Linked DNA regions of Pelorhabdus rhamnosifermentans. Each later gene encodes a partner of the first gene's protein in a complex. Links are inferred from orthologs where the notes say so. Each region holds a gene or a part of one and is shown in the gene's direction. Other genes may lie near its edges.

Evidence for each region.
Region 2: the proteins of fliM (region 1) and Ga0466249_RS14190 are in contact, whole or in part, in a crystal structure (PDB 1F4V), measured with the Escherichia coli proteins. The link is inferred for Pelorhabdus rhamnosifermentans from one-to-one orthologs.

Annotation. Positions count from the first base shown.
Region 1 is NZ_JAHGVE010000012.1:117,578-133,285, reverse strand. What follows is about bases 12,795-15,597. They hold fliM (flagellar motor switch protein FliM), read left to right. Parts: upstream 12,795-13,598; coding sequence 13,599-14,597; downstream 14,598-15,597. Other genes in these bases: fliY (flagellar motor switch phosphatase FliY), read left to right, coding at 14,590-15,597; Ga0466249_RS15180 (flagellar basal body-associated FliL family protein), read left to right, coding at 13,080-13,559; Ga0466249_RS15185 (flagellar FlbD family protein), read left to right, coding at 12,795-12,829. Also shown: GTP-sensing pleiotropic transcriptional regulator CodY, read left to right, coding at 1-265; flagellar basal body rod protein FlgB, read left to right, coding at 537-947; flagellar basal body rod protein FlgC, read left to right, coding at 952-1,392; flagellar hook-basal body complex protein FliE, read left to right, coding at 1,459-1,713; flagellar basal-body MS-ring/collar protein FliF, read left to right, coding at 1,744-3,285; flagellar motor switch protein FliG, read left to right, coding at 3,313-4,323; Ga0466249_RS15230 (FliH/SctL family protein), read left to right, coding at 4,316-5,080; flagellar protein export ATPase FliI, read left to right, coding at 5,077-6,390; flagellar export protein FliJ, read left to right, coding at 6,409-6,852; Ga0466249_RS15215 (lytic transglycosylase domain-containing protein), read left to right, coding at 6,870-7,442; Ga0466249_RS15210 (MotE family protein), read left to right, coding at 7,506-8,210; Ga0466249_RS15205 (flagellar hook-length control protein FliK), read left to right, coding at 8,238-9,836; Ga0466249_RS15200 (flagellar hook capping FlgD N-terminal domain-containing protein), read left to right, coding at 9,852-10,448; Ga0466249_RS15195 (TIGR02530 family flagellar biosynthesis protein), read left to right, coding at 10,466-10,855; Ga0466249_RS15190 (flagellar hook protein FlgE), read left to right, coding at 10,943-12,571; more of Ga0466249_RS15185, read left to right, coding at 12,632-12,794; more of fliY, read left to right, coding at 15,598-15,708. UniProt on the Escherichia coli protein: FliM is one of three proteins (FliG, FliN, FliM) that forms the rotor-mounted switch complex (C ring), located at the base of the basal body.
Region 2 is NZ_JAHGVE010000011.1:46,416-62,236, forward strand. Bases 1-2,916 are described here. They hold Ga0466249_RS14190 (response regulator), read left to right. Parts: upstream 1-1,230; coding sequence 1,231-1,602; downstream 1,603-2,916. Other genes in these bases: cheB (chemotaxis-specific protein-glutamate methyltransferase CheB), read left to right, coding at 1-364; Ga0466249_RS14185 (CheR family methyltransferase), read left to right, coding at 377-1,234; Ga0466249_RS14195 (chemotaxis protein CheX), read left to right, coding at 1,607-2,077; Ga0466249_RS14200 (2-hydroxyacyl-CoA dehydratase), read left to right, coding at 2,274-2,916. In the rest of the region: more of Ga0466249_RS14200, read left to right, coding at 2,917-6,506; Ga0466249_RS14205 (thiamine diphosphokinase), read left to right, coding at 6,609-7,343; energy-coupled thiamine transporter ThiT, read left to right, coding at 7,585-8,205; Ga0466249_RS14215 (3-hydroxyacyl-ACP dehydratase FabZ family protein), read right to left, coding at 8,206-8,640; Ga0466249_RS14220 (AMP-binding protein), read right to left, coding at 8,655-9,971; Ga0466249_RS14225 (thiolase family protein), read right to left, coding at 9,976-11,130; Ga0466249_RS14230 (biotin transporter BioY), read right to left, coding at 11,127-11,678; Ga0466249_RS14235 (ABC transporter ATP-binding protein/permease), read left to right, coding at 11,913-13,634; Ga0466249_RS14240 (diguanylate cyclase), read left to right, coding at 14,032-15,579; Ga0466249_RS14245 (hypothetical protein), read right to left, coding at 15,653-15,821. UniProt on the Escherichia coli protein: Involved in the transmission of sensory signals from the chemoreceptors to the flagellar motors.

The DNA of each region.
Region 1 (15,708 bases):
CGTTCAAGTAGCCATTGGTACATTGTCTTATTCAGAGCTTGAAGCGATATTGCATATTTTAGGGGAGCTTCAGGGTAATGAAGGTTTGCTTGTAGCAAGTAAAATTGCTGATCGTGTTGGTATTACTCGTTCCCTCATTGTCAATGCCTTAAGGAAGTTTGAGAGCGCTGGCGTGATTGAGTCAAAGTCGCTTGGTATGAAGGGGACGTATATTAAGGTATTAAATGATCGTTTGCTTGATGAGCTTAAAAAACTTAGAAAGTAATCTTTATTAAAATTGTTAAGACAATAAACGTTAGTTAAAAAAACAGCTAATATTAACATAAAACAAGGTGAAACCATTCAACTTGAGCGGTGGTTACCTTGTTTTTTTGTCGCTTTTTGTCAACTTTAAAGTCTTATATCTAATCAAAAAGTCCCTACTTTGCCAATTTACAATAAGTTTATAAAATTTAAAAGGAATTTGCAAAATTTATGTAGAATTCTAGGACAAAGTAAAGGATAACATAAAAATTATGTTCAATAGGAGGGGTACTGTGCTAGATTCCATTTTGTCTTCGGCACCTGCTAATATTTTAGAAAAAGCACTATCATCTTCTGCGTTACGACAACAAGTAATTAGTAATAATATAGCCAATGTCAATACGCCTGGTTTTAAAAGAAGCACAGTCTCTTTTGAGGACAAACTTCAGCAGGCAATGAATCAGACTCAATTGCCTCTCGTTCGGACTCATCAAAATCACTTGGCTGCGGAAAAATTTGAGGGTAGTATGGAGCCTTCTGTTGTCGTGGATAATACAACTTCCATGCGTGTAGATGGAAACAATGTAGACATTGATAAGGAAATGGCAAGTTTAGCGAAAAATAGTATTTATTATTCAGCGGTGGCACAACAAATGAATAAATATTACGGAATATTGAAATCAGCAATTAGAGAAGGGAAGTAAAAGCATGGCGATGTTTGGTGCAATTGATTCGGCAGCTTCGGGACTTACGGCTGAAAGGCTTCGAATGGATGTTATTTCTAACAATATTGCAAATGCAAATACAACAAGAACAGTGGAAGGCGGTCCCTATCGGCGTGAATTGGTTGTTTTTGAGCCACGTTCTGCTGAAAACAGTTTTGCTAATGTTTTGTCTAGCCAAATGGGGCAAGGACAAGAACAGGGAGTACGTGTGACAGGTATTACGAAAGACACTTCTCCTTTGCGTAGAGTTTATGATCCTAGCCATCCAGATGCCGATGCCACTGGTTATGTGGCAATGCCGAACGTGAACGTAGTAACTGAAATGGTTGATATGATTACAGCCAGCCGTTCTTATGAAGCCAATGTGACTGTCATTAATTCGGCAAAGGCTATGGCAGCAAAGGCTTTAGATATTGGCAAATAGGAGGAAGAATAAATGTCAGTTGATGTAATTAGCTCGGCAGCAGTTAAGCCAGTAGCTGCTCAATCTATGAAGGCACCTTCTTCGAGTAAGTCTGAGACAGGTGTTACATTTGGACAACTTCTGTCAAATGCTTTGGGTGATGTGAATAAGTTACAACTTGATGCCAATCAGGCTTCAGTTAATCTTGCTACAGGAAAAGTTCAGGATATTTCGGAAGCCGTAATTGCTACTGAAAAAGCTTCTATGGCATTACAGTTAACAATGCAGGTTCGCAATAAAGTGATTGATGCTTATCAAGAAATTATGCGGATGCAAGTTTAATATTTTCTCGGAGTGGAAAGGTTGGAGACGATGGCTGAATTGAAGGAACAGTCTCTGCGCTTGTGGCACAGTATCGGTAAGAAAGAAAAGTACATTATTATTGGATCTGCGGTGCTCGTTTTTGCTATCATTTTAACATGGAGCTTTTGGTGGGGCAGCAGGCCGGATAATGTACCTTTGTTTACTGGTCTCGATGTGAAGGATGCAGGCGAGGTGGCGGCAAAGTTAAAAGAAGCAAAGATTCCTTATGAGATTGGCAATAATGGAACATCTATTATGGTTTCCTCGAAGGATGTTTATAAGATCCGTCTTGACTTGGCTGCGCAAGGTTTGCCACGTGGGAATAAGGGATTTGAAATTTTTGACCAAAATAAATTTGGTACAACAGAATTTCAAAATAAAATCTACTATTTGCAGGCAATTCAAGGTGAATTAACAAAAACAATTGAACAGATGGCTGAAGTTGAAAAAGCACGTGTACATATTGTGTTACCAGAAGATAGTTTGTACAAGAAAAATGAGAAGCCGGCAACAGCATCAATTATGCTGAAATTAAGGCCGTCGGCGCAATTAAATCCTGGTCAAGTAAAAGGAATTGTCAATTTAGTTTCACACAGTATTCAGGGCTTAAAACCGGAAAATATTACGATTTTAGACGATAACGCTCATGTGTTAAATGATCCTTCAGATGATGGAAATTCTAATGGAATTTCTTTATCTCAGTTGGATATGACAAAAAAAGTTCAAGATGATTTACAAAAAAATCTGCAGTCGATGTTAGAACAAGTTCTTGGTGCAGGAAAAGTGGCGTCAAGGGTGAATGTAGAACTGAACTTCGATCAGCGTACAGTCGATAAAAATACGTTTGAACCTGTTGTGGATGATAAAGGCATTGTTCGCAGCTCTCAAGATACCAACGAGACCTATAGTGGAACATCGGGCCAGCCGGGTGGAATTCCTGGTACGGCAAGTAATGTTCCCGGCTATGTAGCGACTAACAATAATAATAGTCAATCAAATTATGCGAAAAAAGAAGCCGTTCGTAACTATGAAATTAATGAGACAAAGGAAAAAACCGTGGCAGCGCCTGGTTCCATTAAGCGACTGACTGTCGCTGTGCTTGTTGATGGAACTGTCACGAATGTTCAGCAAGATAGTATTATGCGAATTGTTGCCTCGGCAACTGGATTGAATCCGCAGCGTGGTGATGTCATTTCTGTTGAAAATGTTCCCTTTAATACGGAACTATCCGATAAAAAAAGGCAAGAAGAAGCCGATCTTGCCGCGCAACAACGTAATATGTGGATATTAGGGGCTGCGATAGTATTAGCAGTTGGCGCGGGAATATTCTTCTGGTTACGGGCAAGGGCGCGTCGTCGTCAAGCTGAACAAGAATTAGAAGCACTTGAAATGGAATCAACAGCTACTTTAGCTGGAGATGAACCGGAGGAACGAGAGCTTACAAAAGAAGAAATGACTCGCCAGAAAGAACGCGAAGCCATAGAAAAATTTGCAAAATCTCAGCCGGAAGATGTTGCTCAGCTTTTAAAAACTTGGCTAATTGATGAATAACGACTGCGCTGTAACGGAGGTAGATAAATGTATCAGTCAAATGAGTTGACAGGGAAGCAGAAGGCAGCCATTCTCTTAATTTCGTTAGGACCAGATCTTTCAGCTCAAATTTTCAAACATCTTCGCGAAGATGAAATTGAAAAGTTGACCTTGGAAATTGCCAATCAACGCAAAATTTCGCCTGAAATGAAAGAATTAGTTATTAGCGAATTTCATGAAATGTGTTTGGCGAAGGAATATTTGGCTGCTGGGGGCTTGGATTATGCTAAGGAAATTTTAGAAAAAGCACTTGGTTCAGAAAAAGCGGTAACAATTATTAATCGGTTGACATCAAGTTTGCAGATTCGTCCCTTCGATTTTGCACGTAAAACAGATCCTTCACAGTTATTGAATTTTATTCAAAATGAGCATCCTCAGACAATTGCTTTAATTATGGCCTATTTACAACCGGAGCAATCGGCAGCGATTATTTCGGCTTTGCCGGCCGATCGTCAGGTTGATGTTGCTAAAAGAATTGCTGTCATGGATCGTACTTCGCCTGATGTTATTAAGGATGTTGAAAGAATTTTAGAAAGAAAACTGTCTTCGCTTGTAACACAGGACTTTACTGCTGCTGGTGGAGTTGATTCAATTGTGGAAGTCTTAAATCGTGTAGACCGTACAACTGAGCGGACGATTATTGAAAATCTTGAAATACAAAATCCGGAACTTGCCGAGGAAATCAAAAAACGTATGTTTGTCTTCGAAGATATTGTGTTGCTTGATGATCGCTCGTTGCAACTTGTATTGCGTGAAATTGAGTCGAAAGACCTTGGTTTGGCTCTGAAGGCATCTTCAACTGAAGTAGCAGATAAAGTTTATAAGAATATGTCGAAAAGAGCTTCGGAAATGCTGCGTGATGAGATCGAATATATGGGGCCTGTACGCATCCGTGATGTTGAAGAAGCACAACAAAAAGTGGTTAATGTCATTAGGCGTCTCGAAGATTCGGGTGAAATTATTGTTTCACGTGGTAAAGGAGACGAAGTCATTGTATAGAGTTCTTAAATCTACTTCGCTACGTAATACGCCTGTTGTTATTGCAACAGTTCCACCTGTTATTCATTATGAAACAGACTCATCACCTTCTGTAGAAGCGATTCAGCAGGCAGAGCTTGAATGTCAATTGAAAAAAGCGCAAGCAGAATGTGATGCAATTCTTGCTGATGCTCATCATAAGGCAGAAGAAATTCTTGCTCAGACAGCAGTAGAAAGTCAAAATTTAAAATCTGAGGCAATGGAAAAGGGACGTCAAGAAGGGTATGACGCGGGATTTGCGTCAGGCTTAGAAGCAGGTAAGGAGCAGGTTCGTCAGGATATGAGTGATGAACTCAGTCGTTCGGCGCAGCAGGCATCTCAGCTTTTGGCACACGCTCAGCAAGACGGTCATGACATGATTTTAAATGCAAAGCAACAAATTTTAGAGCTTGCTGTCGAAGTGGCACGTAAAATTTTAGCGAATGAAATTGAAGAAAATTCGGCGGTTGTGTTATCCATGGTTCGTGCGGCTTTAGAAAAAGTTCGTGATCAACAAGAAGTGAATGTTCGTGTTCATTCGGTCGATTATGAATTCATTATGAAATCTCGTCATGACTTACAAGCACTGATTGGTCGGGAACAGCCTATTTTAGTACAAGCAGATAATTCAGTTCCGCAAGGCAATTGTTTGATTGACACTACAAGCGGTACAGTAGATGCGCGTATTGATACGCAATTGGATTCGATACGTAAAGCATTACAAGAAGTGTCGGCATGACAAGTTTTGTAGTAAGTCCTTATCTAAAAGCAGTACAAGATGTACAGGCTATGAAACTGACTGGGCGAATAACGCAAATTATTGGTTTAGTTATTGAAGCGCAGGGACCTGCTGTTAATTTAGGTGAACTTTGCTATATTACATCGCGTGATCAATCTGTTTCAATACCAGCTGAAGTTGTTGGTTTTCGTGAAAAGCGTGTGCTTCTTATGCCAATTGGTGAAATGCAGGGGATTGGACCTGGTTGTGAGGTAATTGCAGCCAATCGTATGTTGACTATTGGTGTTGGATCAAGTTTACTTGGCCGAATTGTTGATGGTCTTGGTCGGCCGATTGACAATAAGGGGGCACTCAATTGTCATACTTTTTATCCCATACAGGCGACGCCCCCTTCTCCTCTTACACGTGAGCGCATTAGTGAAAAAATGGCTGTGGGAGTGCGTGCTATTGACTCGCTCTTAACACTTGGCCGCGGGCAAAGGGTTGGCATTATGGCGGGCAGTGGCGTTGGAAAAAGTACCCTGTTAGGTATGATTGCCCGTAACACGGAAGCAGATATTAATGTCATTGCTTTAATCGGAGAACGTGGACGTGAGGTGCGGGAATTTATTGAACGCGATTTAGGAGAAGAAGGTTTGCGTCGTTCTGTAGTTGTTGTGGCTACTTCTGATCAACCGGCCTTGGTGCGTGTGAAGGGAGCCATGACAGCGACGACCATTGCTGAATATTTTCGTGACCAAGGCAAGCATGTCATGCTCATGATGGATTCTGTCACGCGTTTTGCCATGGGGCAAAGGGAAGTAGGCTTAACCATTGGCGAGCCACCCGCAACCCGTGGTTATACACCTTCGGTATTTGCTATGCTTCCTAAGCTTTTAGAACGTTCAGGGACAGGGACTACAGGATCTATTACAGGAATTTATACCGTTCTTGTCGATGGTGATGATATGAATGAGCCAATTGCTGACTCTGTACGTAGTATCCTTGATGGTCATATCGTTTTATCGCGCAATATAGCGGCGAAAAACCATTATCCAGCCATTGATATACTTGCAAGTGTCAGTCGTGTTATGTTGGAAATTGTTGACTCCGATCACTTGAAAGCAGCCCAAAAAGTACGTTCCATTTTAGCTACTTACAAAGAAGCCGAAGATTTGATTAATATTGGGGCTTATGTGAAGGGAAGCAATGATGAAATTGATTTAGCTATTCAATATATTAGTGCTGTAAGAAAGTTTTTACAACAAGATGTTTATGAACAAACTTCCATAGCAGAAACAATTGCTTTATTAAAAGAAGTGGTTTCATAGGAAATAAGGTGATAGAGAGTGAAGCGCTTTCAGTTTAATCTCGAAGCTTTAGTGAATGTTCGCCACATGCATGAAGAACAAGCGCAAATGCATTTTTCTCGGTCCATACAATTGCTTAATGCTGCGAAAAGTCAGCTCGAAGCATTGTTGAATTTAACTGAAATAACGCGTAAGGAATGGCAACAAGTGCTTGGCGAAAAGAAAACGATTGATGATTTTACTCTCTATTCTTCTTATATAAAAAAGCTTACCATGCAGAGTGAACAGCAACAACTTGAGGTAATAAAAGCGGAAAAGTTTCATCAAGAATGCCTGATTGCTTATCAGGAAGCACGCAAGAAACGGAAAATAGTCGAACGTTTGAAAGAAAAAAAACGCCAACAATATTTTCATGATGTATTAGCAGAAGAACAGAAATTTCTTGATGAAATTGCCACACAACGATATCATCGCAAGATGTAAATTAGGAGATGACAGGTGTGAATGAGGTTGGTAGTCTAAATCGCGTTTTTAGTCGGATAGAGGCAATTGAAAATCGCTTTGGTCAGACACCCAATGCTGCTTCGTTAGCACTACAGACACAAAGAAAAGGCGATTTCTCCTCCATTCTTTCAGCAGTGCAACCGCAACATACGTCAGGTCCTACAGCGAGCAATTCTAGCAGTACCAGTTCAAGTGATATTATCAAAATGATTCAGTTGGCTGCAAAAAAAAATGGTGTAGATCCGAAACTTGCTCAGGCTATTGCGCGAGCAGAATCAGATTACTCACCAAGTGCAGTGTCTTCAGCTGGTGCGGTGGGAGTTATGCAGCTTATGCCTGAAACAGCAGCAAGTTTAGGTGTCCGTGATATTCAGGATCCCCGCCAAAATATTGATGGGGGCGTGCAATATTTAAAGCAAATGCTTACTACGTTTAACGGAGATGTTTCCATGGCTGTAGCCGCTTATAATGCGGGGCCTCAGGCAGTTAAAAATTATAACGGTGTGCCGCCTTATTCGGAAACACAAGCTTACGTGCAAAAAGTTTTATCTTATTATAGAAATTCATGATGACTCTATTATAAGATTAGAAATATTTGATTCTTGACGTCGCAGGGAAAGTGGGCAGTTTAGATGGCAGAAAAAAATACCAAGGCCACTCCAAAAAGAATAACGAACCAGAAGCCAATACCAGCTAGTGTGGAACAAACAGCACTACCGAAAAAAAGAGGGAAATTTTTTAAAATCATATTCATTTTGGTTATTTTGATTATTTTACTTGGGCTAGGTTTTGCTGTTGGCATCTATCTTAAGCTGATTGATGTCCAAAAATCCGCCGAAGATATGAATTTACAAGATAAGCCCTTCATCGGAAAGTTTTTTCAAAAGCCTAAGACCAATTTTGATCCCGTCGACTTAAATCCTGCACAAAGTGTTACACCTTCACCAGGAAATAGCTTAACCACACAGCAAGGTTCTATGCCAGGAACTTTACAAAGTGCAACGCCAGGGACTGTGCCTGGTCAGCTAGGGGCAGGACAACAAGGTGGAGTCATGCCTGATGGTTCAGTAGGGACTACGAATCCTACTGATTTGGCCAAGCTAGCAAAGCAAAAGCAGGCGCAGGAAACAAAGAAAATTTCTAAATTGGCTAGACTTTATGGAAATATGAAACCAGCGGAAGCTGTTCCTATTTTAACGCAGTTAGATGATGCTACTGTTGTGGCTGTTCTAAACAAGATGGAAGAAGATCAGGCGGCGCAAATTTTGGCTCAGTTTGATCCCGCAAAAGCTGCACAAATTAGTCAGGCTATGCTTGCAGCTGCGGTGATTCAATAAATAGATAAACAGAAAGGAGGTGAGAAAATGCCAACGATGATATTGAGCAATATGATGTTGTCTACTCCAAAAACGCTGTCTAATTCTGCTACTAACCAAGTAAGGACAGATAGTCAACAATCGAAAAGCAAAGGTTTTGCCAGTATATTGTCAGATTCAGTAAAAAATACTCAAAGTAATAATTCTTCGGTTAATCCGAATGATTCAACTGATGCGGATAGTAAGAATTCATCAAGTACTGTTGCAGCTAAAAAAGATGATTCACCTGCTAATTCTGATAATACCGATGCAAAAGATGTAAAAGATGTAAAAGATGTAAAAGATGTAAAAGATGTAAAAGATGTAAAAGATGTAAAAAATGCAAAAGATGCAAAAGATGCAAAAGATGCAAAAGATGCAAAAGATACGGCAAATACTGCGATTGTGGATCCGAATATCCTCCTTACAATGTTATTACAAATGAATAATAGTGTACCGACTCAGGTAACTGGACAAACAGGAGTATCTGTTGGGCAACAAGGCGAACAAACCACAAGTAATAAGAATGCAAAGGTTGCTTTGATGCAGCTACTGTCGCAAATTAAAGATTCAACTACCCTGACAAATGATCTTGTGTCCTCACTCAATTCGTTAGGAAAGGGTACGATTACTAGCGAGCAGCTTACTCAAGCAATTGCTGCGCTTACAGAAAAATTGCAAGCAGAGACAACGGGAGTAGCTACCACATCCAAAGTTGAAGGTTCTCAATCATCCGTGCCAGCTGTGCAAGAAAATTCAGTTTCTCCTATGACTACTACTACGACTGCTACTACTACTGCACAAGAGTTATCACAGAATCCGAATGCCTTGTTTACGGCTCTCAAAGGGGCTTTACCTGGCAAATTTGTGATTGATCATCAGGGCGGCTTGCGCAGTACTCAAAATGGAGTAAAAACTGACGGTAATGTGAAAGATTCGGCATCTGGGATCTCGGATGTAGATGAGGGGCTTGCTGATAGTCATTTGTTTACAACGGTTTCAACGCAGCAAAAAGGTGATGAACTCCAATTTGGAGCGAATGGTTTGTCACAGTCATCTCATCAAGGTCAGTCGACTACTTTGTTAGATACAACAGGTGGGAATTTTGCTCAAGCTTTAAGTATGGAACAAACCCGTTCAGGTGCTCAGGGTGTTACAGAGACTGCTTCACAAACTACGGGTGTTAAGGATACCTATCAAGTAGTGCAGCAAATCGTGGATCAAGCGAAACTAGTCACACGTGCTCAAAATACGGAAATGGTTATTCAACTGAAACCGGAACATTTAGGTGAACTTACATTAAAGGTGACTGTGGAACAGGGATTAGTGAATGCAACGTTCCATTCGAGTAACAGTGATGTGCGTGCAGCCATTGAAGCTTCTTTGCCGCAGTTAAAGCAAGAGTTAGCCAATACGGGATTGAAAGTGGATAATGTGGGCGTTTATACCAGTCTCGATCAGTCCATGTCCAATCAGCAACAGGGTTCTCAGCAACAGCGTCAGTTGAAATTTACCAATAAGAATAATGTGGTTAATTTTGATGATGTTTCGCAAATAGTTGATGATAATGAATTAACAAGTGAAGATGGCGTGGATTACCGAATTTAAAAGGAGTGAATAGTTATGTCAAGCGCAGTGGGTGCAACTCAAGCTACAAGTCCAGATACATCGCAACAAGCTGCAAGTACTAAATCAAAATCTACTCTAGGAAAAGATGATTTCTTGAAATTGCTGATGGTACAGATGCAATATCAGGATCCATTAAAGCCAATGGATAACACGGCATTCGTTGCCCAAATGGCTCAGTTTTCCAGCTTGGAGCAAATGCAGAATGTGGCCAATTCCTCGCGTATGACGCAAGCAACAGGGTACATTGGTAAAGCCATTGTTTGGACCGATTCGACGGGAGCATCACAGTCAGGTGCGGTAAGTGCTGTCAATGTAGTAAATGGGGAGCCTCAGTTAGTTGTCGGAAATTCTACAGTAGATTTGGATAAAGTCACAGCAGTCGGAGGTTCTAGTTCTGAAACTGCTTCAGCATCATCAGCGATAGCTAGTCTGGCTCTTAGTCTGATAGGCAAAAATATTACTTGGAAAGATTCCTCGGGTAATTCCCAGAGCGGTGTTGTAACTTCCGCCACGTTTGAGAATGATGTTCCGCAGCTATATGTTGGTACGACAGAAGTTGATTTCAGTAGTGTTTCGAAAGTCGGAAATTAACGAGAGGATGATAAGCCGTGGCGGATCAGCGTATTTATTCCGCTCAGCCAGTCTTTCCACTTGCGCCAACAAAATTATCCTCGACTCAGCACGCTTCCCTTGATTCAGGAAAGTCCAATGTTTTTGGAAATATTCTGAATGGACAAATTGCAGGAGTTAAATTTTCACAGCATGCCCTTGCTAGGTTGCAGAGCCGCCAGATTCAATTAAGTACGGCAGACTTACATAAGCTGAATACAGCGGTGGAAAAGGCTGAGCAAAAGGGAGCGAAGGAATCATTGCTGTTATTGAATAATATGGCCTTTGTTGTGAGTGTAAAAAATAAAACAGTCATTACAGCGATGGATGGAGCAAGTATGAAGGAAAATGTTTTTACGAATATCGATAGTGCCATGATTTTAGAGTAAGCTGGACCTTTTCAGGAGGCTTATATACGCTGTTGATTGATGGATGCAGCGTATTCCACAATAAATTAAATTAGGAGGCTATAGATTATGACTCGTTCTATGTATTCTGGTGTTTCAGGTCTGAAGAATATGCAAACAGCCATTGATGTTATTGGTAACAATATTGCTAACGTTAATACAGTGGGATATAAGGCCAACAGTACTAATTTTCAGGATATTTTAAGCCAAACCATTCAAGGGGCATCGTCACCGCAAGGAAATATGGGGGGAACCAATCCTATGCAAGTCGGTCTCGGTATGTCTGTTGCTACTATTGGTACCAATTTTACCGATGGCAATCTTCAATCGACAGGGAAATCAGGCGATCTTGCTATTTCAGGTGGTGGTTTTTTCATTATATCTGATGGCAACAATCAATTGTATACACGTGCTGGTGGTTTTACAATCGATTCAAAAGGCAATTATGTAGCACCAGGTGGGTATAAACTCATGGGATGGTCTGGTGTGGATGCAGACGGCAATGTGAATACAAGCGGCGACGTGAAGCCGATCCAGCTTCCGCTGGGATCAACGATGGCTGCATCTGCCAGTACGAGTGTGACTGCTGCGAATAATTTACAAGCTGATGCGGCAGTCGGAACGTCGACTTCGACTAAGTCAACGATAGTGGATACACTCGGTGTTCAGCATGACCTTACAACTACTTTTTATAAAGTCGACGATAATAAATGGCTGTCTTATGTTTCAACAAGTGATCCAACTGTTGGCGGTGCATTGCCAACCGGTGCTTGGCAGGAAATTGATTTCAGTCCTGAGGGCGTTTATACCGGTACCAAGCAAATCAATATTAATTCAGCAACGACTACGACACCGATTGCCATTCCTAATTTGAAGCTTGATAGCGATGCCTCATCCAAACACACGCAGAATTATGTTGCCATTGTGAACGGTAAGCCGCATACTTACCAATTGGCTGTTACTGCTGATGCTACGACACCAAACAAATGGAGCTATACGTTAAATGAGCCAGGTGTGTCTGGAACAACGCCTGTGACAGGTACTATAACTTGTCTTCCTGCTTTTGCAGGCTATACGATTACTCCAGCGTTAACTATTGGTACGCCTGCGATAACTTTAACGCCTACAGCTGGTGGAGAAACTGCACCGGCATCAGCCGCATTTACCGCAGCAGGTAGTCTCACCACTGCTCCTGGTTATACGACAACAACTTCAGTCCCCTTCTCAACATCATTTGTTGGCGGGGCCAACGCGGTGTCAGTGACACTAGATTATAGCAAACTGACGCAATATGGCGCGACGACTTCAACCGTTCAGGCGACAGGTGACGGTTACACGGCAGGAAGTCTTAAAACGGAATCCCTCGATGCAACAGGTACTATTGTGGGTGTTTATAGCAATGGTCAAAGACGCAATTTGGCTCAAGTGGCTTTAGCGGCTTTTAATAATCCGGAAGGTCTTACTCATGAGGGCAGTACAAACTATTCGATATCAAATAACTCGGGACAGCCGCAAATTGGAACAGCCAAATCTGGCTCACGTGGCGCTTTGTCAGGCGGCAATTTGGAAATGTCGAATGTGGACTTAGCCAAAGAATTTAGTGATATGATTGTAACTGAAAGAGGTTATCAAGCGAATTCTAAAATTATTACAACATCTGATGAAATGTTGCAGGATTTAAATAATCTTAAACGGTAAGAAAAATGAATAATGTGGGGGAGATTTTCCCCCCCAACATTTTAACAGGGGGGTTAATGAATGATAAAATTATCGAGGCTTAAAAGTAATGGCACAGAAATTATTTTGAATGCCGAACTGATTGAGACGATTGAACAAACACCGGATACAGTGATTACACTGACAAATGGCAAAAAAATTCTTGTTGAAGAAAGTATGGATGAAGTCGTACGTAAAGCCATGGATTATCGGCGGGCTATTTTTAGAAATTTACGGTAACAATTATTGAAAATGAAGAATAATAAACTGGAATGTTTGAACATTCCAGTTATATATCAAAGTTATGCGTGTTAGCTTAAAAAAGGACACTTTAACGAAAGGATTGGCGATTTCGCGGGGAATTCCTGCTAAATTGTAGAAATATGTAAGTGCTTTTTAGTCAGTAAATAGAAAAAAATGGCGATAATAAATGAAAAAAGTTTTTTGCGCCTTTTGAATATATATGAAGCAGGTCTAAGGGGGTGTAACAATGGCTGAAGGAGAGAAAAAGTTTTCTCTTGTGACGATTATAGGTATTGTTGTTGTAGGATTACTGTTGGCAGGGGGTGTTTCTTATTTTATAGCGACGAAAATTGTTGCTGAGCGAGTGTCGACTAATGATAAAAAAGCAGGGGAAGTCCATGAGCCTGGTGAATTTATTAAATTAGGTGACGCCAAAGAGGGTCTTATTGTAAACATGGGAGGCGTAGGTGGACGGTATCTAAAAATCGGTATTATTTTAGAAATGAAGCCGGACAAGAAAGCGGCGCCAAAAGATGGAAAAAATTTATCACCTGATGAGATAAAAGTGACTGATACTGTTGTTTATGTATTACGCTCGCAGAAAATTGAAGATTTTGATCCAGCTAAACAGGATCAGTTGAAGGAATTAATTAAAAACGAAGTAAATAAAGTTTTTGGTGAAGATCGTGTGTATAATGTCTATATTACGAATCTTGTTTTACAGTAATTTGATAGAAGTAAAATTTAAGCGGAAGGAGGGAGATTAATGGCCGGGGATGTACTCTCACAAGCGGAAATAGATGAATTACTTTCTAATATATCCAGCGGCGCTGTATCTGCTGAAGAAATTCAAAGTGAAGAAAAGCAGAAGAAAGTAAAGATATATGATTTTAAACGTCCTGATAAATTTTCAAAAGATCAGATTCGTACGTTAAATATGATTCATGAAAACTTTGCCCGTCTGTTAAATACTTATCTTTCCGCAAATTTACGGACTATGGTGCATATTGATGTTGCTTCCGTTGATCAGTTAACCTACGAAGAATTTATTCGATCTTTGCCAAGTCCAAGTGTCATTGGAATATTTCAAATGAGTCCGCTTAAGGGCAATGCTATCTTAGAGCTCAATCCGAATATTGTTTTTGCGATTATTGATCGCTTATTTGGCGGAAAAGGAACGCCGATGACAAAATCGCGTGCTTTGACAGATATTGAAGAAGCTATTGTAACAAGAGTCATCAATAAAGCGCTGGAATGTATTCAAGATGCCTGGAAGCAGGTAGTGTCCATTGATCCTCACATGGATGTGATTGAAACAAATCCACAATTCACCCAAATTGTTCCACCGAATGATATGGTTGTCATTATTACTTTGCAGGCGAAAATTGGTGATGCTGAGGGATTGCTTAATCTTTGTATTCCTTATTTAGTTCTTGAACCGATTATGTCAAAGTTGACGACAACTTTTTGGGTAGCTTCTGCTGTAGCCAAGAAGGAATCAAATGAAGGCGCTGACTTTTTGCAAAAGAAACTTGTCAAAGCTTTGGTGCCTATTACGGCTGAACTTGGCAGAATAACAATTACTGTTGCTGAAATGCTTGGCTTAGCTGTGGGTGATGTTCTTCAATTGGAGACAAAAGTGGATGATGAGTTAAGCGTACTTATTGGATATCAGGAAAAATTCAAATGTAAGCCAGGTATGAATGGCAAGAAAATGGCTGTGCAAATAACGAAAATTATGAAAGGAGATGATGAAGATGAGTGATGGTTTTCTTTCTCAAGAAGAAATTGATGCCTTGCTTAAAGGGGAATCAAGTTCATCTCCTGCTGCGTCGGAAGACAAGGTAGAGTTATCTACGATGGAAGAGGATGCATTAGGTGAGATTGGAAATATCTCTATGGGGAGTGCGGCAACTACTTTATCGATACTTTTAGGTAAGACAGTGTCGATTACAACACCGCGTGTTTCCATTTCTACATTAAATGAAATTAAAGAACAGTATCCCTTGCCTTATGTAGTTATCGAAGTGAGTTATACTCATGGGTTGGTTGGGACGAATATTTTAGCCATGCGAGAACAAGATGCGTTAATCATTGCTGATTTAATGATGGGAGGCGATGGTTCTAACCCCCCAACTGAATTGAGTGAATTATACAGTAGTGCAGTTACAGAAGCAATGAACCAAATGATGGGTGCGACAGCAACCTCTATTTCGACGATGTTTAAAAAGAAAATTGATATTTCACCGCCGACTAGCACACGCGTTGATTTTGCGACAGATTCACAAATAACTGATATGGCAGCAGGTTCTGAGCCGATTGTTAGAGTGTCTTTTCGGATGGAAGTAGAAAATCTGATTGATAGTGAAATTATGCAACTGGTTTCAGTTGATGTTGCCAAAGAGATGGTGGGGAATTTAATGGAAGCTATGCAAAAAGCAGAGGCACCGGCAGCTTCGCCAGCATCAGTGCCAAGTCCGGCTCCTGTAGCAGCCCAAAGTACGGGACAAGCTGCGAGTTATGCAGCACCGAATATGACGCAGCTAAAACCGTCGCAACCAGCACCGAATGTTGTCGTACAGCCTGCTCAATTTGCACCTCTTACTCCTGGCGGAGTACCAATTAGTGATACAAATATAAATTTAATTATGGACGTGCCCCTACAGGTTACTGTAGAATTAGGTAGAACCCGCAAATTAATCCGCGAAATTTTGGATTTGTCAGCAGGCTCAGTCATTGAATTAGATAAGTTAGCAGGGGAACCTGTTGATATCCTTGTTAATGGGAAGCTTATCGCGAAAGGTGAAGTGGTAGTTATTGATGAAAATTTTGGCGTTCGTGTGACAGATATTCTAAGTCCCCTCGAACGGGCTACC
Region 2 (15,821 bases), on another replicon or contig:
TATTGCTCCTGGCGGTCAACACATGACAGTTAAAAAAAGTGCGAGTGGTCAAAAAATAATTCACTTGGCGAAGGATAAGTTTGTAAATGGTGTTTGTCCGGCAGCTGATGTTTTATTTCACTCCATTGCAGAAGTGTATAGCGGGAAAAAAGTCCTCGCGTTGATTCTTACGGGTATGGGACGGGATGGTAAACAGGGCGTAATGGCTATGAAGCAAACTTGTGACTGCTACTGTATGACGCAAAGTGAGCGCAGTAGTGTTGTATATGGTATGCCAGGCAGTATTGCTGTTGCTGGATTATCGGATGAAAGCGTTGATTTAAAGCAAATACCGCATAGGTTAAGGCAGATTTTGTTAGCATAGGGTGGATGATGAATGAATACGAGCTTGTCTTCACAAGAATTTCAATTATTTCAACGCTATATTGAAGAACAGTGCGGGATTCGTATTTTGAATGAGAAAGCCTATCTCATTGAAAGTCGGTTATCAAAGTTTTTAATTCAATTTGGGTTAGATAGTTTTGAAGAACTCTATTGGCTACTTAGTCAACAATCACAAAAAAATTTAGCGGAAAAAATTATTGATGCCATGACAACAAATGAAACATTATGGTTTAGAGAACAGACGCCATGGAAAATCATGGAGCAAAAACTATTACCCGAATATATTCAGGCCCTTAGACAAGAAAGTTGTGACAAAATTCGCATATGGAGTGCTGCTTGTGCGAGTGGACAGGAGCCGTATTCTATTGCGATGTGCCTGGACCACTACTTAGTAGAGCATCATATTCAAGATATTACATTAGATCATTTTGAAATCTTGGCTACGGATATTTCTCATACAGTATTGCGTATGGCTAAGATGGGGAAATACGACAATATTTCTATGGCACGGGGATTAAGTAAAGAATATCGTGACAGGTATTTTGAGCAGAAAGGTAGAATTTGGACATTAGATAAGCACATTAAAGAACGTGTTCAATTCAAACAGTTTAATTTGCAAGAGAGCTTTTTGTTCTTAGGAAAATTCGATCTAATATTTTTTCGTTATGTAGCTATTTATTTTTCAGATTTGTTCCGAACAGAAGTTGTTCATAAAATTACTGCGGCTTTAAAGGATAAAGGCGTGCTGATTTGGGGCAATTCAGAGGTGTTTTTAAATTATCAGGATGACTATGAAGCCGAGAACTACGACAGTGCTAATTTTTATCGACTAAGGAGTGGAGATGCATGAAAATATTATCCGTTGATGACTCGGCCATTATCCGGAAGATTATTCGTAGCGGCGTGGAATTGTTAGATTTTGAATTATTGGAAGCGGCAGATGGTATGGAAGCTTTGAAAATATTAGCACAGTCAAAAGACGTTGGATTGATTTTATTAGATTGGAATATGCCTGGTATGGATGGTATGGATTTTTTACTGAAAGTAAAAAATAGTGAGTCATTCCCGGATATACCCATTATGATGGTGACTACAGAGAGTGAAAAGGAAAATATTATTAAAGCTATTCAAGCAGGGGCGATCAATTATCTTGTGAAACCGTTTACGATTGAGGAGTTAATGAAAAAAGTACTGGAGTGTGTTGAGGAAGGGGCGTAATTTTTTGCAGCAAGATCGAAAGTTTTTACAGCAATGTTTGTCACAGGCTGTTATTGATGTATTCGCTACAATGGCTGGTCTGGATATGTGTGAAACGAAAGAACGAACTCAAGCTTGTAGACAAGGGCAAAATGAACTTACTGGCATTATGATGATTTTAAGCGGTAGAAATGCCGTGTTGTCTATTACGATGGACAAGAAAGATGCCCAAACAATTATTTCGTTTATGACGGGAACGGTTCTTGAAGAATTAGTTGATTCGGAATTGTATGATGGTGTTGCCGAGTTAATCAACATGATTGCCGGACGTTTCAAGGCATCGTTGATTGATACGGACTATCATTTTTCTATTACGCCACCATTTACTATTGTTGGGAAAAAACATTTTATTGTCTATAAACAGACGATGTTTCAAATTACGATGCATTTTCAAGCTGATGAGACTCCCATTCATTTAAATTTGACTTATTTGTAAAAAAGATACATTCTATTGAGGCTCAATATGCAGTCAGTGCTGCTTGTTGAGCGTCTTTTTCTTCAACGACGTAGAAAGGTATTTTTCAGATTTATGTGGAATATTTTCTTTAAGGAAGATGTTATATTGTACTTGTTTCGCAATTTTAATGACTAACTATTTATTTTGGTAATCCATTTAGGAGATGAGTATGAAAATGAATAGAGTGCTGCGTGTTGGGATTGATATTGGTTCAACTACAATCAAAATGGTTATTCTTGATGAACAGAATAGTATTGTTTTTCAGCAGTATTTACGGCACTTTTCGAATATCACGACGACTCTTCAGGAAATGGTTGCCAAAGCACAAGGAATGCTGAAACAGAAAATGTTATCCGTTATGTTTACAGGTTCGGCAGGCATTGGCATATCGAAATCGCTGGAGTTGCCTTTTGTACAAGAGGTCATTGCTTGTACGAAGGCAGTTAGGCATATTATACCTAATACGGATACGGTGATTGAGCTTGGTGGGGAAGATGCGAAGATCACTTATTTTGGCAGTACTGTAGAACAGCGTATGAATGGTGTATGCGCAGGGGGGACAGGTGCATTTATTGATCACATGGCTGCTTTGCTTCATACGGATCCGGCCGGCCTCAATGGATTAGCCAAGCAATATCATACGCTTTATCCGATTGCATCGCGGTGTGGCGTATTTGCCAAGACGGATGTGCAGGCACTTATGAATGATGGAGTGCCTAAGGCGGATATTGCGGCATCTATTTTACAAGCTGTCGTCAATCAGACCATTAGTAGTTTGGCTCAGGGACGGCCGATTAGTGGAAAAGTGGCTTTTTTGGGCGGTCCTTTATATTTTTTATCGGAACTGCGTAAACGATTTATTGAAACATTGAATTTAAAGAAAGACCAAGTCATTAGTCCCGAAAGTTCTCCTTATTTTGTGGCCATTGGTGCGGCACTTATTTCGCAAAGCGAACCTTTTTCTTATGAATGTTTATATGAACGGACGCCGAAAATGGTTCATTTAAGTGCAGATAATCAGGAAAAGCTTGAGCCGCTTTTTACGAGTGACGAGGAATATCAATTGTTTAAGGAACGCCATGCTCAAGATGCTGTGTTAAGAGAAAAAATAGCTGATTATTCAGGTAATGCTTATTTGGGAATAGACGCCGGTTCAACAACAACGAAGCTTGCTCTTATTAGTGATGAGGGAAAATTATTATATTCCTACTATGGTAGTAATCAGGGCAAGCCGCTGGACACAGTGATTTTAGCGCTGAAAGAGTTATATAGCCATTTACATGATCAGATTCGAATTGTTAATTCCACTGTTACAGGATATGGTGAGCAGTTTATTAAAGCAGCATTGCAAGTGGATATTGGTGAAGTGGAAACTGTTGCTCATTTTAAAGCTGCGAATTCTTTTTTGCCTGGTGTTACATTTGTTCTCGATATTGGGGGGCAAGATATGAAAAGCTTTTTTGTTCGTAGTGGGATTATTGATTCCATTATGCTCAATGAAGCATGTTCATCTGGTTGTGGTTCTTTTATCGAAAATTTCGCCCAATCCATGAAAATGGATGTAAAAGAGTTTGCTCTTTTAGGTCTTAAATCACAGCAGCCCGTTGATCTTGGTACGCGCTGCACTGTATTTATGAATTCTAAGGTGAAGCAGGCCCAAAAAGAAGGGGCTCAGGTTAGTGATATTTCAGCAGGTATTTCCCTATCTGTTGTAAAAAATGCCTTGTTTAAGGTTATTCGGCTAAAAGATGTTGATCAATTAGGTGATAAAATTGTTGTTCAAGGCGGAACTTTTTACAATGATGCCGTGCTGCGTGCGTTAGAGAAGATTCTTGGCAAGAATGTTGTTCGACCAGATATTTCCGGGATTATGGGGGCCTATGGTGCGGCCCTTATTGCCAAAGAGCGGTGCTATGAAGGACAGTGCTCTACTTTGTTGCAAGCGGAGGAGCTGAAGAACTTTTCGTCAGATACGACAATGCACCGTTGTTCCTTCTGTGGAAATCATTGTCTGATTACGACGCAGCTGTTTTCAAACGGCCAGAAATATTCTGCAGGCAACCGTTGTGAACGAGGAGTGGGCAAAGAAAAGGCTGGTTCTGGCATTCCTAATATTTATGAGTACAAATATAAACGTCTTTTTCAATATGTACCTCTGGCGGCTTCTGTAGCAAAACGGGGAACGATCGGGTTACCACGCGTATTGAACATGTATGAAGACTATCCATTTTGGTTTACCTTTTTTACAACATTAGGTTATCGCGTCGTTTTGTCGGGACGGTCATCGCATAAATTATATGAAATGGGCATGGAAACCATCCCTTCAGAGTCAATTTGTTATCCTGCCAAACTTGTTCATGGTCATATGGCTGATTTAGTCCAACGAGGCATCAAAAAAATATTTTATCCTTGCATTCCTTATAATATTCAGGAGGACAAAGAAGCTGACGACTATTATAATTGTCCTATTGTGACCTCTTATCCGGAAAATATTCAGGCTAATATGGATGTTTTTCATCATGACAATCTGGTGTTTTATCATCCTTTTTTACCGCTTGACAATGAAAAACGGCTGGTTAAAAGGCTGGTTCATGAACTGGCAGCTGAAAATCTTGTGAAGAAAGATATCATTGAAGCTGTGAAAAAAGCTTATGACGAACTTGAACATTACAAAGACGATGTGAGACGAAAAGGCGAAGAAATTCTTTCTTTGATGTCTCAAACGAATCAGAAGGGAATTGTTTTGGCAGGACGGCCTTATCATGTGGATCCAGAGATTAATCACGGTTTGCCTGAATTGATTCAGTCATACGGATTGGCTATTCTGTCAGAAGATTCTATTTGGCATTTAGCTGTAACAGAAAGGCCGCTACGTGTTGTAGACCAATGGACATATCATTCCCGTCTCTACCGTGCAGCCAATTTTGTTGTACACCAGCCCAACTTGGAGCTAATACAGCTTAATTCCTTTGGTTGCGGTCTTGATGCTGTCGCAATGGATCAAGTCAAAGAAATACTTGAAGCACATGATAAAATTCACACAGTCGTCAAGCTTGATGAAATTAATAACTTGGGTGCCGCAAGAATTAGGATCCGGTCGCTTATTGCTGCATTAAACGAGCGAAATAAGAGTTCGGTAGTGCCTCATAACAGGCATTATCGGTATAATAAAGCTGTTTTTACGGCGGACATGAAGAAAAGACATACTATTTTGGCGCCGCAAATGTCTCCGATACATTTTCAGTTTTTTGAGGCTGCATTTAAACAGGCAGGCTATAATCTCGTTATTGTGGCCATGCCTGACAAAGAAGCGGTGGATGAAGGCTTAAAATTTGTGCACAATGATGTGTGTTATCCGGCGATTATCGTTGTGGGGCAATTGCTTAAAGCCCTAAAATCGGGCGAATTCAATCTAGACAATACATCCATCATGCTGTCGCAGACCGGTGGCGGATGTCGTGCTACCAATTATGTTGCGATTATGCAAAAAGCTTTAACTGATGCAGGTATGCCGCAGGTACCCGTTATTTCTCTAGGGGGGGAAAATTCGCCTGGCTTTTCTTTATCAATTTCACTCTTGAAACATTTAGTTATAGGACTTATTTATGGCGATTTGCTTATGCGCGTTCTCTACCGCGTACGGCCTTATGAGAAACAGTCCGGTGCGGCGAATGCCCTGTATGCAAAGTGGGTGGCAAAATGTCAACAGGATCTTTTAAATGGTACAAAACAAGAGTTTAAAAATAACATTTATGGTATTGTAAAAGATTTTGATGGTTTGCCTATTGATGAGCAGCTTATTAAACCGCGCGTCGGCATAGTCGGGGAAATTTTGGTCAAATATCACCCCGGAGCCAACAATCATCTTGTTGATTTGTTAGAAGGCGAAGGGGCGGAAGCAGTTGTATTGGACTTGATGGACTTTTTTTTGTATTGTGCCTATGATAGAAAAGTAAAATATGATCTGTTGTCTGGAACTTTTGTGAATCGAGTCAAGGGAAGTTTATTCATCAAAGCCATTGAATTTTATCGGAAAGAGCTTAAAAAAGCGCTGCTTTTGAGTCAACGTTTTGCTCCCCCTCTTGCAATCGGCCAAATTGCTGGACTTGCGGCTCCGCATTTATCACTCGCAAATCTAACAGGTGAAGGCTGGCTCTTAACAGGCGAGATGGTGGAACTGATTGAGCGTGGTATTCATAATATCATTTGTTTACAGCCCTTTGCTTGTCTTCCTAATCATATTACAGGCAAAGGGATGATTAGAGAAATACGCCGCTCCTATCCCGATGTCAACATTGTTCCGATTGATTACGATCCAGGGGCAAGTGAGGTAAATCAGCTGAATCGCATCAAACTGATGATGGCAGTTGCCAGGGAAAAAGTTCAACAAGACCTTCGGATAATCTAGAGAAGTCTAATTTATGCTGAGCGTCATTATTTTGTAGAAAATTTTGTTTTTGACTAAGCGAATAGTAAAGCTTGTATAGTAAGCAAAACGGGAGATATTGGAATGGGACATAGTTTAACATTACCGCAGGCAAAGTGTTCTTTTGGCAAGGCATTATTTCAGCATCACGTGTTGCTTGTTGCAGGCGGAAGGTCGCCACAAAATGAGTGGTTGATTCAAGCGGCTCAGGGAGTTCCGGTATGGTGTGTCGATCAAGGCATTGATTATTGTTACGATAGTGGTATCATTCCAGAGCGGTTAGTTGGTGATGGTGACAGTGCAAGTGAGGCAGGTTGGGCTTGGGGAAAGACACTACAGATCCCTGTTGATGTTTATCCTGTTGAAAAAGATTTCACTGATTTACAGTTGGCTTTGCAAAGAGTAGGTTCTGTGTACAGCCAAGCCATGATTGTTGTAACAGGTGTGTGGGGAGGCCGTTTCGATCATATATTTAGTAATATCTATTCTTTAGTAGGTTGTTGTGATCAAATGGACTGGATTGGCTGTTGTGCCGCAGATGAAAAAGAAGTCCTTATTTTGTTAAAAGGTTGTGATACTTTAGCTATTAAGATGAAAAAACAGGCTGAAGTGATTTCGCTACTGCCTCTTTCGGATTGTTCAGGCGTTTCGATTGATGGCGTTCATTGGCCTTTAAAAGATGTCGTCTTGAAACAAGGTTTCCCCTATGCCATTAGCAACCGCCCAATTGGCTTCAATAGGGATATTACCGTGGCTGTAGAGAACGGTTGGTTAGGTGTTTATTTTTGCTGGAATACGCATGATTTACAGAAGCGATAAGGACTATTTGGAAAAACATAGAAAATGATTGCTGAATTTTGGTTTACAAAGTATAATGGGGACAAATCATATAAGTGCGAAGGGTGCCTATTTGGGCTGAGAAATGGGAGAAATTCCATTAACCTTTCACCTGATCTGGGTAATGCCAGCGTAGGGACGCGAAATATAACTTGTTAAAAACGCATTCCGATGGGAATGCGTTTTTTGTTTATAAATATGAAAATTGAGGAGAGTGAATTTGATGGAAGTTGATTTTTTTAGCCATTTGTCAAAAATTATGGATAATCCTTCAAGTGTTGCCGCTCTTGTGGGAATGCTGATTCTTATTTTGGCATTCTTACGCATAAAGAAACTTGTTTTCAATACGCAAATGATTGTTCACATCGGGATTGCCTTGGCTTTAACCGTTGTTTTACATGCCTTACGTCTTTACCATATGCCGCAAGGAGGAAGTATTACTTTTGGAGCGATGATACCGCTGTTTTTAATTTCGTTTCGTTATGGTCCTATTATGGGTTATTTTGCCGGTTTTATCTATGGTCTACTCAATTTGATACAGGATCCCTATATTTTACATCCTGTGCAGGTCCTCTTTGACTATCCTTTGCCTTATATGGCGTTAGGTTTGGCAGGCTATTTTAAGGACCGTTATTTTATGGGTGTTCTTGTTGGTATTTGTGGCCGGTTTTTTTGCCATTTTGTATCAGGAGTTGTCTTTTTTGCTAGTTATGCACCGCCGAATGTCTCTCCTTATTGGTACTCGTTGACTGCCAATGCCGCTTATTTAGTACCTGAACTAGCCATTTGTCTCATCCTGATGCGTGTTTTACCAGTAAGGAGTTTGCTCATCAGCATGAGATAATTATGATGTTCTGACTATTTCGTTTGGGAGTCTTAAGCATAACCAGGTGGCTTCTAGAATGGCTTTATCTTGATAAAAAGCCACTCCAGTTTGTTTGAGTGCGATTTGGGATATTTTTAAATTTTTTACTGTCATTGTTACTGTTGCATTCGGTTCAATAAAATCGAAAAATCTGACATTTTCTACAGCGGCTAAACCCCATAAGACGTTTTTAAATAAGCCTAAACGGGTGATACCTGCGCCACCGCATTGTACGAGGGATTCCACGAGTAGCATATTTGGTATTATTTTTTGTTTAGAAAAATATTCTTGGTAAAATAGAAAAGTGGAATCATAAGTTTTTATTCCTAAAATTTCTTCTGGCGTTGCCGAAATAATTTTATCGACAAATAAAAACGGGGCTCGTTGGGGAAGAAGTGTCTTTATATCAGTCATAAGGGAGTCTCTTTTCATTGGGCTTTTAAACGTATTCGATCGATTTTTCCGTTACTATTCATTGGTATTTCATCAACAAAGATAATCTGTTGTGGACAGCAAGACGAGAGCATTTTTTGTCGACAATAATCCAAAATGTCGGCTGCTAACAAAGTGGGCTTCTTTTTTACAATCCAGGCACAGACTTTTTGTCCTCGCATGGGATCAGTTATTCCACCTACAACGGCTTCGTCAATTCCCGGACAGCGGCGTAAAATGTTTTCTAGTTGCTCAGGAATGATTTTTATTCCGCCGCTATTGATGATACCGCTTTTTCTTCCCAATAAATATAAGTAACCTTCCTTGTCGATTTTACCTAGATCACCTACAGTAGACTTAGGACTATATTCGGGAGCTAAGTAAGGACTTTCTGCCCAAATCGTGTCTTGCTCAATAGTCAGGGTAACGCCTGGAAAGGCTTTACCGACTGATTCAGGATGACTTAACAGGTCTTTTGTTGCGGAATAGCTGACATGACCCAGTTCACTTGCCCCATAATATTCACAAATATTTGCTTGAGGAAAAGCTTTTACGAGGTTTTGGACGGTTTGTCCATCTATTTTGGCTCCGGCAGTGACGAGCGATGTTATCTGATTAAGGGGCGCGTCGATTACTTTCAATAACAGGCGGTAGTGAGCAGGAACCATAAACATCGCACTGACCTGATGTTGTTTTATTTCTCTCACCCATGTTCGGGGCAGGTGATTGCTGGCCATTACGACGGTACCACCTTCAGCAAGGAGATGAAGGCAAGCATTTAGATTAGCTGTGTACGCCAATGATCCTGCCAAATAGATCGTATCTTTAGGGCTGATATGGAAGACTATACTTTGACTAGGGAAAGCGTTTGTCCAGCTTTGATGGCTTCGCCAGATCAGCCTTGGTGTGCCTGTACTGCCGGAACTTAAGGCTCCCAAGAAGATGTCTTCAGGATAAATATCAGGGAGTGTTGCTGTTTTGTTTTTTGACAATTGAAAATTTTCGTCGATAGCAAGAACAATTTTTTGTTCTTCCATGAGGCTTGTACACACCTCTTGCGATGTTGAGGCGTCTACAAAGATGCAACAGCCACCGGCTTTTACGGTACTTAAGAAATATAGTAACTGCGAGACAGGGTTTATTTGTTTCACCAGGACTTTATCGCCTTTTTGTATTTTTGTTGCTAAGCGTTGAGCGAGAAGATTCACCTTTTGTATGAGTTCTTGGTATGTTAGCCGGGTAGTGCCATGAATCAGACACAGCTTCTGGGCCTGACTTTTTCCAAAATGAGTGATGTTGCTATGAATTAACATGTTTTCAGACCCTTTCAATCAGCGTTGCTGTTCCCATGCCGCCAACAGCACCAATAGCGGCAATGCCGAAATGTCCCTTTGCTTGTTGCAATGCCTTGAGGAGATGGAGGAGGATGATGGCTCCAGAAGCTCCGTAAGGATGACCGTAGGCTAAGGCTCCTCCAAGCCTGTTGGTCTTATTCAGACTAAAGCCGAGTTCTTGACAACAGGCCAGTATTTTCACGGCAAAGGCCTCATTGATTTCGAGGGCGTCCACGGCTGTCAGAGGCAGGTCCACTTTCTTTAATAATTTTCGAATGGCATATACCGGCCCCAAGGGAAATAAATTAGGATCACAGCCGCAGTCAGCTATAGCTGTAATCTGCGCTTGCGGTGTTAAGTGATATTTTTTTATGGCTGCGTGAGAGGCAAACATGAGGACCGCAGCACCATCATGTTTTAGACAAGTATTGCCGGCAGTGATTTTGCCGCTTTCCTTAAAAACAGGTTTCATTCTTTCCAGTAATTTCAAGCTCATGTGGTTTCGGATGCATTCATCAGACTTGATGATTTTGTTTGTTGCCGTGAGTGGTATTATTATATCTTTTAGCAAACCCTGTTCTTGCGTTTGTACCGCTCGTTGATGACTTTCAAGGGCCAATAAATCCATGTCGTGTCTGGAAATAGCCAGTTTTTCGGCCAGGGCTTCCGCCGCTTCTCCTATATCTGGATCGCCGATTAAAGGGGTAGAAAAGGGAGCTCGTTCATAATAAACAGCTTCTCCTTGAAAACGGGGATCATTGGAATTAAACTGTCGTCGAGGCGCCATACTAGTACTTTCGACTCCTCCTGCAATAACAAGCTCGGCAGTACCCGATCGGATTTGGTTTACAGCCAGGTTGATGGCACTGAGTCCTGAGCCACATTGTCCGTCAATTGTGAGAGCGGGAATAGCATAGGGCCAGCCAGCTTCAAGTACAGAGACTCTGGCAATATTGCCGCCAGGGCCCACGACGTTGCCAAGGATGACTTGATCAATAATTTTTGGTGAGATTTCGTAGCGGTGTATGACTTCATTTAGTACGGTGGCAGCTAATTGTTCAGGAAGAAAGTTTTTTAAGAAGCCGCCTGTTTTTCCGATCGGTGTCCTCATGCCGCCAATTAAATAGGCCTGATTCATGATTGCACCGAAGCATTCTGTAGACGTTTATTTATGGCCGTACCAATGATTGTTGCGATACCAACTTTAAGTAAATCGCCGGGGATAAAGGGGAGTGCTCCCACCATCAGTGATCTTTGTAAACCCATGGCTGTTACGAAATTTAACCAGGCTACACCGAGTATATAAACAACGAAAATTCCACCGATTAAATTGGCCATAGCGAGACGACCTGTATTATTATTTGTTCCTTTTAATTTGGCAGTCACAATAGCGCCGATTAAAAAACCGATGAGATATCCGCCGCGGGGTCCGAACAGGACGCCAATCCCGCCTGTTCCACCTGTAAAGACCGGTAAGCCAATGGCTCCCAACAGTAGAAAGGTCATAACACTGAGCGCAGCTTGTCGCATCGTTAAAATACTTGCTGCTAGCATAATGGCTAAATTTTGACCTGTAATGGGGACAGGACTGAAAGGCAGCGGAATGATAATAAATCCCATTGCTGCTGTTGCGGCAGCAAAAATAGCAGCATAAATGAAATCAATTAATTTGTTTTTTGTTGGCATAATGCTCCTCCAAACATCCTGTAAAACTTTGAATAGTTTTGTCTACAATGAATAAGGTTTAACTGAAAAAAGTATAAATCAATGCAAAACGATTGTCAACTTATTTGTATTTTATAGTTAACTAAAGTTGCAATAAAATTATCATCAAAGTCCTACAAGCTTTATCTGGTTTGTAGGACTTTGTTTTGTCATGGATATTGGAGGGGCAAAATATAGAATAAGGAGGTGAATCGGATGAGACGTGGTGTGGTGCTGCGAAAGGGTTGGAAAATGGCCAGTACATATTGGTTCTCTAATGAAAGAGGATCAGCATGGTTACTATTATTAAGTGCTATCGGGCTTAACATGGTATTGGTTTATATAACGGTTGAACTTAATTTATGGCAGGGAAATTTTTATCTTGTTATACAGAATGTTAATCAGGGGGGGTTTAGTGATGCCATCGTCAGGTATGGATTATGGGTATTGTTGCTCATTGTCGTGAAAGGATACCAGATTTATTTTCGCATGCTTCTTCATATTCATTGGCGTCGTTGGCTGACTGATCGTTACTTATCTCAATGGTTGCAGAATAAGACTTATTATCAGCTTCAGTTAACAAGTTCGAATTTTGCGGATAATCCTGATCAGCGCATTAGCGAAGATGTTGATTTATTTGTATCGATTACTCTCAGGCTCACCTTGGATTTATTCAACGATATGATTACGATTTGTTCTTTTCTGGTTATATTATGGAATCTATCCAGTGTTGTTTCATTATCATTCGGTACCTTCAACTTTACTATTTATGGTTATCTCGTATGGACAGCATTGGCTTATGCCATTATAGGTACTTATTGTACCTTTAGATTGGGTCGTCCCCTTGTCAGATTGGATTATGATCAGCAACGTTATGAGGCGGATTTTCGATTTAGTTTGATGCGGATTCGAGAGAACGCAGAAAGTATTGCTTTGTACGATGGTGAATATCAAGAAAAAGAAAATTGTTTGCAACGTTTTAAATATATTTTTGATAATTTTACAAAAATCATCGCAATACGAAAACAATTGATGTGGCTGACGACGGGTTATTCACATATTTCGGTAATTTTCGCTATTGCTATGGCATCGCCTCGATATTTTCGCGGACAGATTCATTTAGGGCAAATGTTTCAGATTATTGATGCCTATAATCATGTTCAAACGGGCTTTTCATTTATTATCGATAGTTTTACCCGGTTGGCACAGTGGCGGGCTGTTATTAATCGGTTGAATAGCTTTCTACTATATATCGACACTGCGCAAATGGAAAAGATGGCTCAAGAAAGGCAGATGTATAACAAGCATAAAGGAAAATTTTCTATTAGGGATGTCAGTATTTCTCAACCTGACGGTCACAACTTAGTTAGCGGGTTAAACTTTCACATAACCTCAGGTGAAAGAATGATCATTACGGGACCATCAGGGTGTGGCAAAAGTACATTATTACGGACTTTTGCTGGTCTGTGGCCTTTTGCAACAGGACGTATCGACATACCTTATGAAGGAAGAATCATGTTTGTTCCCCAAAAACCTTATATGCCTATTGATAAATTGCGCAAAATCTTACTTTATTCTGGCAGCAATCGGCAATTCGAGGATCGAGAGCTTATAGATGCTTTAAAAGACTGTAGGTTAGCACATTTTGCTGATAAATTAGATGAAATCTGTGATTGGGGACAGATTCTTTCACTGGGTGAACAGCAACGAATTGCATTTGCTCGCATACTATTATTAAAACCAGAGTGGCTTTTTTTAGATGAAGCTACGTCGGCATTAGATGAAGCTACTGAAAAGACTGTATATGAAAGAATATCTGAATTTTTGCCTCATACTTCAATTGTGAGTGTAGGACATCGGAAAACAATTTTTCATTATCATAAAAATTGTTTAGTCTTAGATGGGAGAGGGGGGTGGTGTATAAGAATGCTGGAATAAGAGTAGTCTTTAGAAGAGTTTCTATAGGCTGGTAATTGTTGCTATGACCTTGAGTGTTATTTTTGCTATGTGCTTATTAGTGAAAGGTGAGTCGAATTTTCTATATAGGGTATTGTCGATAACGGAAAAAACTTGACTAAATTTGGCATAAGTAATATTATGTAAAAGGAATGTTACAATTTCTAAAATTTTATATTGGCAAACTTACTGAAAAGTAGGGACGCAAAACTATGGGTCTAAAGACGGAGTCTATGATTGCCAAGTTGCTTATTTCGTAATAAATACATTTAGCACCCGCCTATTAGGGGCTATTTTTTTTACATCCCATTTTACTGTATGGATTATGACGATAATTGTACTCCCTTGGCGACCCAGTTGAGGAAGGTATCTATAATGTATGTTTAGAAACGGCACGAGAATTTATTGTGTTTATGTCATTGTTCTTGGTATTTTTATTGGGGCGTTGTTTGCTGTAGTGTCACCTGGTATTTATAAACTGAGTGCAATATTATTGTTTGTGCTATTATTCTTTGGTTATAAGAATAGAAAGAATTCAATTTCTTACGCCTTTGTGGCTGCTGCACTGTTTCTTCATCATTGTTTGTTGGCTAAAATTGTTTTTGATAAAAGTGTTGACGCTGATAGCCTGACTCCTTTTATTATTAATGCTGGATTTTTTTACGCACCGGTGCTTCCTGATCCCATTACACCCGTGCTGGCTGTGCTCACACTTGCATATTATTTCATCAGTTATAATGGTGGCACGATTTCATTGCTTGTAGGGGGGAAAATATTTACGACTTTTCTTATTACCTCACTTGTGAGCGGCGGTGTGTATTTTTTTCGTCAATTGTCTATAGAACGGGAACGATTTTATCAGGCCAATCTTACTGATCCACTTACGGGGTTATATACCTTTACTTATGCTGTCAAAATCGGCCAAGACTTACTTGATCATGGCAATAAGCTGATTGTCATGATTATGAATATCGATAATTTTAAAAATATCAATGATACATATGGCTATTTTATTGGGAATAAAGTATTGATTCAATTTGCCGGATATTTGCGAGACGCAGTGTGTCACGAGGCGGTTGTTGCACGTCTGGGTGGCGATGATTTCATTGTCATGATCAAGCAAGATGATGCTACTACTTTATCTGTTGATGGATTGATTGATAAGTTAAATAAACGAGAATACATTACAGATTCTGATCTGGATTCAGTGCATTTGGCCTTTTCCTATGGCGTAGCCATACAAGATAAAGGGACAGTTGTTGATATTCAAGAACTGATTAATGTGGCGGAAAAAGACATTTATTGCAATAAAACGTCTCAGGGGATTGGGGTAGCTATTTATAATGGAAATGAAATTCTTGATGCGTCTTTTTATGATCTCGTTCATGTACTTGCCCAAAAGGATATGTATACTTATGTCCATTCGTTACATGTTGCTTGCTATGGTGCATCACTTGCTAAATGTTGGGGCCTTAATAAGAAACAAGTGGCGGAAGTCTTTTTGGCAGGATGGCTGCATGATGTGGGAAAAATCGCTATTCCCAATGAAATATTGCGCAAACCAGGTAAATTAACGGAAAAAGAGTACGATTTAATTAAGCGGCATGTTGAATATGGGATGAATATTCTTTTGTCATTTGATGTCAGTGAAGTGGTTCGTCAAGCCGTTATTACTCATCATGAGCGCTATGACGGTTTGGGCTATCCCTACGGGCGGTCTCAACAGGATATTCCATTGGCCGGACGTATTTTGGCTATTGCTGATACCTATTCAGCCATGACAGTGAAGCGGGTTTATCGCAGGAAGCTTTCACAGGCTGAGGGATTAACGGAGTTGAAGCGTCAGGAAGGGCGGCAGTTTGATCCGGAATTAGTGGAAACGTTTATTGATATGTTGACTGAAAAACATTTTCAAGTTCAGACTTAAAAAATCAGCTCATTCGTTTATTAACATTTTTCGTAACCAAGGCTCATCAATATTGGTGAGCCTTGGTTATTTTTTATTCGTACATTAAATAGAGTTGGTAGGCACTGGATAAGAGGGTATAAACAATGGCTAATACAACGCCGATGGTGCCGATGATCGTTCCTTTATGATAAAAACGAGCGTCTTTTTTTGATTTCCCAATTAAGTCAAGGATGATGATGGTGAAAATTAACAGCGCCGAT